Regions from separate parts of the Butyrivibrio sp. AE3004 genome, predicted to be linked through region 1. Evidence: riboswitches for the same ligand, from Rfam matches in the RefSeq annotation. Region 1 holds a riboswitch; the other holds the start of a gene.
What was found. A riboswitch is a leader RNA that binds a small molecule or an ion and turns the genes downstream of it on or off. The one in region 1 is predicted to bind FMN.
Positions count from the first base shown of each region.

Region 2: linked by a shared signal. The riboswitch ahead of ribD (bifunctional diaminohydroxyphosphoribosylaminopyrimidine deaminase/5-amino-6-(5-phosphoribosylamino)uracil reductase RibD) and the one ahead of BV60_RS0115180 (ECF transporter S component) in region 1 are both predicted to bind FMN.

Region 1 is NZ_JNLQ01000002.1:2,822,642-2,826,050, forward strand. It holds gene tsaB (tRNA (adenosine(37)-N6)-threonylcarbamoyltransferase complex dimerization subunit type 1 TsaB) at 1-1,013, opposite strand, end outside; gene tsaE (tRNA (adenosine(37)-N6)-threonylcarbamoyltransferase complex ATPase subunit type 1 TsaE) at 1,017-1,457, opposite strand; FMN riboswitch at 1,550-1,679, shown strand; gene BV60_RS0115180 (ECF transporter S component) at 1,794-2,561, shown strand; gene BV60_RS0115185 (HD-GYP domain-containing protein) at 2,696-3,409, shown strand, end outside.
Region 2 is NZ_JNLQ01000002.1:383,202-386,610, reverse strand. It holds gene BV60_RS0104745 (bifunctional 3,4-dihydroxy-2-butanone-4-phosphate synthase/GTP cyclohydrolase II) at 1-322, opposite strand, end outside; gene ribE (riboflavin synthase) at 315-944, opposite strand; gene ribD (bifunctional diaminohydroxyphosphoribosylaminopyrimidine deaminase/5-amino-6-(5-phosphoribosylamino)uracil reductase RibD) at 929-2,053, opposite strand; FMN riboswitch at 2,187-2,301, opposite strand; gene BV60_RS0104730 (hypothetical protein) at 2,566-2,787, shown strand; gene BV60_RS0104725 (Nif11-like leader peptide family natural product precursor) at 2,868-3,155, opposite strand; gene BV60_RS0104720 (MBL fold metallo-hydrolase) at 3,336-3,409, opposite strand, start outside.

The DNA of each region.
Region 1 (3,409 bases):
GAAACTGAGACATTCGTTATCTCTCCCTCACCGGAAATGTTACGAACCCCGCACAATCCTACAACATTCCCTGCCTTCTCGGCAACAATATATACTGTATCATCTCTTGTGCTTGCTTCAAGTAACTGTTTTTCGGACCAGGCCTCTTTACCGAGATTATCCTTTTCAAGCTCTGCTGCCGCTGTAATGTCTTCTGCCTTTAAATCTCTTATATAAATAGATTCGCCGGCACCCTTCTTTTTTCTGTCTGCAGACTTGGCTGTATCGGTTTTTCCACCTTCTGTTTTTTTCTCAGTCGCCTCGCGCTCTGCCTGTGATGCTCTCAAATACTCCGGTGCAAAGCTGTCTGCATCAGTAATCTTTCCTTCGCGCATGTAAACCTGTGCCAGCGAAGATATGGCAGATGCTCTTTGTCTGTTCATGTGTGCAGGTGCAAGAATGTAGTTCACTTCCAGAAGTTCTTCAAGCTGATCCCTGTACACAGGTATTCCATCCCCAAGAAGAATAACGGTCTTTCCGAGCATGTTCAGCTCTGCAGCTATTTCCTGCACAGAAACAGCTTCCTGGCTTTTTATTATTTTCATTGAAAAATAAGTTTCTTTGTACTTTTCATTTTCCTTTTCGGGAACAAATGAATAAATTCCGGTGTATACCTGATTTCTTCTGGCATCCATCATCGGACAAATCACGTATTCACTTCCGTAAAACTGATATGCCATTGCATCAAGTGTAGGCACGGCAATAAGAGGTTTGTCCATAGCAAGACAAAGTCCCTTGGCAGTAGCTGATCCTATTCTTAGTCCCGTAAATGAGCCGGGACCTGCCGAAACTGCCACCGCATCTATTGTTTTAAGATCAAGTGAAATTCTTTTTTTTATTTCCTCCATCATAGGAAGAAGCAATTCTGAATGGGTTATCTTATGTTGAATTGAGAATTCAGAGAGTAGTCTGTCATCCTCCATGACTGCAACGCTGCACACAAGCCCTGATGTATCTAGCGCAAGTATTTTCATATTTTATCTCTTATCTATCGTGCTAAGGGTAATTCGACGATAGTCTGTTCCTTTCTTAAGGTCCTTTTCAATACGTATTTCCATGTATTTTTCAGGTAATATTTCTTCAATAAGATTTGCCCACTCTATGAAGCACAATCCCTGTCCGTAAAAATAATCCTCGTATCCTATCTCATCCATCTCACTGACATCTCCGATTCTGTAGACATCAAAATGATAGAACGGGATTCTACCCTCATCATAAACCTGAAGTATTGTAAATGTAGGACTGTTAACAGGGCCTTCAATTCCCAATCCTGCTGCAACTCCCTGAGTCAGGACAGTCTTACCAACTCCAAGATCCCCGATCAGTGTATATACCGATCCGGGCGCAGCTGTTTCGCCTATTCGTTTTCCAAATGCGAAGGTTTCCTCCGCTGAGTATGTTTCTAATATTGTATTCATATTATCAGAATATTCCAGCAGTAAAAAAAAAGCAAGTCGCTCTATAAAAGGTATTGACGAAGATTATTACTGCTATATAATAAATCTAGAAAAATAATCTTCGGGGCAGGGTGTAATTCCCTACCGGCGGTGACTGTATTTCAGAAGTCCGCGAACCGCTCTTGCGGCCGATTTGGTGAAATTCCAAAACCGACAGTATAGTCTGGATGATAGAAGATGACGTTTTATTTTTGTCCCGAATCAGCATTCTTGTTGATTCGTTTTTGTTTTCTAAGGTAGAGCGTTCGTAGTCTGATCATTCTCCTCCCCGACAATAATCAGGAGGAATTAAACACCATGAAAAACAACTTAATAGCATCAATCGCAGAGAACTCACTTATTGTTGTGATTTTTGTTTTACTCATTGCAGTAACATTTATCGCAGCCAGGCTGGCTGAAAATTATGTAGCAAAAAAGTCAGGCACTGAAAATCCCGGCATGAACACAAGAAAAATCGTAATAATCGGTATTTTCTCAGCTATATCCGCAATACTTATGCTTTTTGAAATTCCGATGCCTTTTGCACCAAGTTTTTACAAGCTTGACCTTTCCGATCTTCCTGCAGTAATCGGAGGCTTTGCTTTCGGTCCCATGACCGGTGTTATGATAGAATTCATAAAAATTCTGCTCAATCTAATTATAAACGGTACTCAGACAGCTTTTATCGGAGAACTTGCAAACTTCATAGTGGGATGCAGCTATGTTCTCCCGGCTTCCATCATTTACATTTTCAGGAAAAATCGTCAGACTGCATTTATATCATGTCTGGCAGCTACTATGATAATCACCATTGTTGGAAGTTCACTGAATGCCTTCTATCTGCTTCCGGCCTTTGCAAAGCTTTACGGTATGCCACTTGATGCTCTTATAGGTATGGGAACAGCTATAAATCCCGCAATCAACAATATGTTTACATTTGTGCTTTTTGCTGTAGCTCCTATAAATCTTTTAAAAGGTGGTGTTCTCAGTGGAATAACAGTACTCGTTTACAAAAAGCTCAGTCCGGTTTTAAAAAATACCTCCTTGGTTCCCGACAGAAAAAGAGAAGCAGAATCTGAAGCATAAGCATTTCAATTTATATATTCTTTATCGTTTTTTTATAGCATAAAAATGGCGTCTTTATTGACTTTTATACATGTGACTTCTAAGATTAATCTATATCTTTGGTCACTAATAACTGTCAATGAGGCGCCTTCTTTATGAAAAGGTTGATTACAAAAAAATTGGTTCCCGGCATGGTTTTGTCGGATAACGTGTATGCTCATGATAACAACCAGCTGATATTACCAAAAGGATGTGTTCTTGATAATCAGACCATCACTAAGCTGTCTTTCTATTCTGTTCTGAATGTTCTTGTGGAAGATCCATCCGAAGACCTGCTTACACCGCAAGATAACAACAACAGATCATATGCTGCAAGCCTGAGACAAACCGCAGAATTCATTGAATTCAAAAAAGATTTTGAAAACTGTGCAACAAAATTCAAGGCCGGAATTGAAGAACTTATCAATGACAAAGAGCACTTTGACATTGATGCCATAATTTCGCCCATATATGGTCTTTTACGTAAAGGAAGCAGTTCCTCTAATCTTTTGGATATGCTTCATAGCCTTCGAAGCTATGATGATGCTACTTATGTACATTGTATTAGTGTTGCCATGATCTGCAATATCCTCGGTCAATGGCTAAAAATGAGCGAAGAGGATATCCTAACCCTTACAGAGGCCGGATTACTTCATGATATAGGCAAACTTCTGATTCCAAATGAAATAATAACAAAACCTTCTATACTTACCAATGATGAATATTCTGTAGTACAGACACACCCTGCTCAAGGTTATCTGATTCTTACAGACCTCGATCTTAGTGACCACGTAAAAAATGCAGCGCTTATGCATCATGAGCGCTGCGAT
Region 2 (3,409 bases), 2.4 Mb from region 1:
TGGCTGTAAGACCTCTCTCAGCTGCTGAAATGCCGGTAGTTGTCTCTTTATAATCAACAGATACTGTAAAAGCCGTTTCATGGTTATCCGTGTTGATATCAACCATGGGATTAAGTCCCAACGTTCCTGCAATCCTTCCGCTGACAGGCATACAGATAAGCCCCTTTCCTTTACTAGCCATGAAATTCACATTTTCCGTAGATGCAAATTCAGCTGCACATATAAGATCACCCTCGTTCTCCCGGTTCTCGTCATCCATAACAAGTACGATTTTTCCCTGTCGTAAATCTTCAAGCGCCTGCTCCACTAATTTTTTATCCATACAATACCTCCCATATTTTTTCATTATTGTCATTTGGCTTTGTAAGGAAAGCCTGAACATATTTCCCGATAATATCGTTCTCAAGGTTAACCGTACTTCCCGCGCGCTTATCCTTAAGAATAGTCTGTTCCAGAGTATGTGGTATTATTGATACTGAAAAACTTATCGGTGTAACTGCTGCAACAGTCAGGCTTATTCCGTCTATAGCTATTGATCCCTTTTCAACAATTCCCTTAAGAATGCTATTATCTGCTATTATTTCGTACCACACTGCATTTCCGTCTTTTCTCGTTCCCTTTATTCTTCCTGTTCCGTCAATATGTCCCGAAACTATATGTCCTCCGAAACGTCCGCCTGCTGCCATTGCCCTTTCCAGATTCACTTCATTTCCAATCCTAAGATTTCCAAGACTTGATCTTAAGTAAGTCTCATTCATAACATCCACTGTAAAGCTCTCTTTATCAAAGCTGATAACAGTAAGGCACACGCCGTTTACCGCAATACTGTCCCCAAGATGAACATCTTCGAGAACCTTCCTTGCCCCTACCACAAGCTGGCTTTTAGCGCTTCCACGGGAAACAGCCCTGATTTTGCCGATCTCCTCGATTATGCCTGTAAACACTGATAAATCACCTCGTTTTCTATAAGAACATCCTGTCCTATCATGGATACATTTCTCGGCGAAAGTAAAAATGCATCACCGGGTATCTCTATTCCCGTACCCTCAACAGGACTCTTTGCATGACCTCCAAATACCTTCGGTGCAATATATATCTGTACTTCATCTACTATCTGAGCATTTAGCGCACTGTAATTGAGCGTAGCTCCTCCTTCAAGAAGAATGCTGTCTATTCCTCTTTCTCCTAAGATTTGCATGAGCTCTTTTAAATCTATTACTCCGTCTTTTTTTGATACCCTGATAATCTCGCATCCCATTTTTTCAAAATAGTCTTGCCTTCTTTCATCCTCTGAGCAGGTTGCTATTATTGTTTTATTGTTTTTTGCATCCAAAACCACATGTGCATCCATCGGAGTGGAAAAGTTTGTATCGCAGATTATTCTTATGGGATTTCTGTATTCATTTCCGGAATTTTCGCTATCAGCAGATATTCTGCAGGTCAGAAGCGGGTCGTCCGAAATAACTGTTCCGACTCCTACCATAATTGCCGAAAGTCTGCTGCGGAGCCTGTGCACGTTCTTTCTTGATTCCTCCGAGCTTACCCATTTTGAAGCTCCGGTTTTTGTCGCAATTTTGCCATCGGAAGTCATTGCATATTTCATAACCACATATGGAAGTCGTGTACGAATATATTTGATGAAGACCTTATTCAGATTGTCAGCGTCTTCCTTAAGAATCCCCACAGATGTTGATATTCCGTGCTCCTCCAGAATCTTTATACCTTTCCCCGCAACAAGTGGATTTACATCAAGTGATGCCACAACCACCCGGCTTATGCCGTTTTCAATTATTGCCTCAGTACAAGGCGGTGTTTTTCCATAGTGACAGCATGGTTCAAGCGTTACATACATAGTCGCGCCTTTTGGACTTTCACTGCAGTTCTTAAGAGCATTTCTTTCCGCATGCAGCTCACCGTAGCGTTCATGATACCCCTCTCCGATTATTTTTCCATCCTTTACGATCACCGCGCCCACCATTGGATTGGGGTTGACAAAGCCTGCGCCTTTCCTTGCAAGTTCAAGCGCCCTCTTCATATAAAACTCATCATTCATAGGTCTCCTCCAAAAAAAAATGTCTTGAATATTCCTATCCAAGACATGTCATACGCTTCATGAATTTATATGGCTCCCAAACAACAAAAATCCCCGAGAACATAAATATTCCCAGGGATACCTAATCATAAGCAAAACTCTTCTCTCATCCAGACTATACTGTCGGCCTCGGAATCTCACCGAATCATGCCAAATGGCTCGCGGGCTATACCGCCGGTAGGGAATTACACCCTGCCCTGAAGATAGTTATTCAATTGCACTCAATTCTAGTACACATAATATATCATGTCAATATAGATAGGAAATAACGACCACAAATAAACATTATTACATATCTCCCCAAACGCAAAAATACATTAATTTTGTCATAGGCTGCAAGTTAATTCTCCCGGAATCCGCTTACCTCAATGCTTTACTTTAAATTAATTTTAATCAATTACAATTAGGCAATTATGTGCTAGAATGTCCCACAAAGATACGACAACCCATAAGTATTATAAAGGAGTCAGATCATGCCAGATTTATCAACATTTCCTTCTAAGATCACTATTGACGGTTTTGTTTATGACAGGCAGGGGTACAATGATATTGGCGGTGTTTTCTACAATTCCAAGGATAATCCGTCCGATATCACAAGTAAGTTCATCAGCCTATATCCTGATGGAAAGCTCACCTATCTTTTTGACGGGCTTGAGCTTATCTGGAACAAAGATTACCAGGTTGTAGGTCATTAAAAAAATTAATTTAAATCAAGAAACGCCGACTATTCTCCTATGAAAATAGCCGGCGTTTCCTGATATTTATTTACTATGATTTACAGATCCTTAAGCCTCATCATAAAAATGGAGTATTCATCATTCTGGAAATCAAGATCAGGTGAGTTTTCTCCACCACCGTTTGTGCTGCGCTTTATTTCCGCATAAAACTCTTCTCCCTGATTAACTATATCCATTACCGTCATAGGAAAACCGTTCTGAGTTGCTATATCACAAAAATCAGCAATTGGATTTTCAGACTCTCTCGTATTAAGAAGCTTTTCCTTAAGACTCTTGTCACTCTTTGCTTTTTCAATAAGACCCTCTAATTTAGCTGTAATTTCCATGCTGTGCCCTCCTCCGATCAGTTCATCTTTTCTTATAACTAAAATACATCAGAATAGTCCATCTTTCCATTATTTTGTTGATAGATTCCCGGATTTTGCAAATTAAAGCACAACTACACAAAATCCCGAAAAGGTATTTCCTTAAACCTTCCCGGGATTTTTATTTGGTAAATCATACTATTATTCAAAATACTGTATTTTCTCTATAACCATAACAGGGCTCTTTACATATCCGGCAAAGGTCTGTCCGTCAG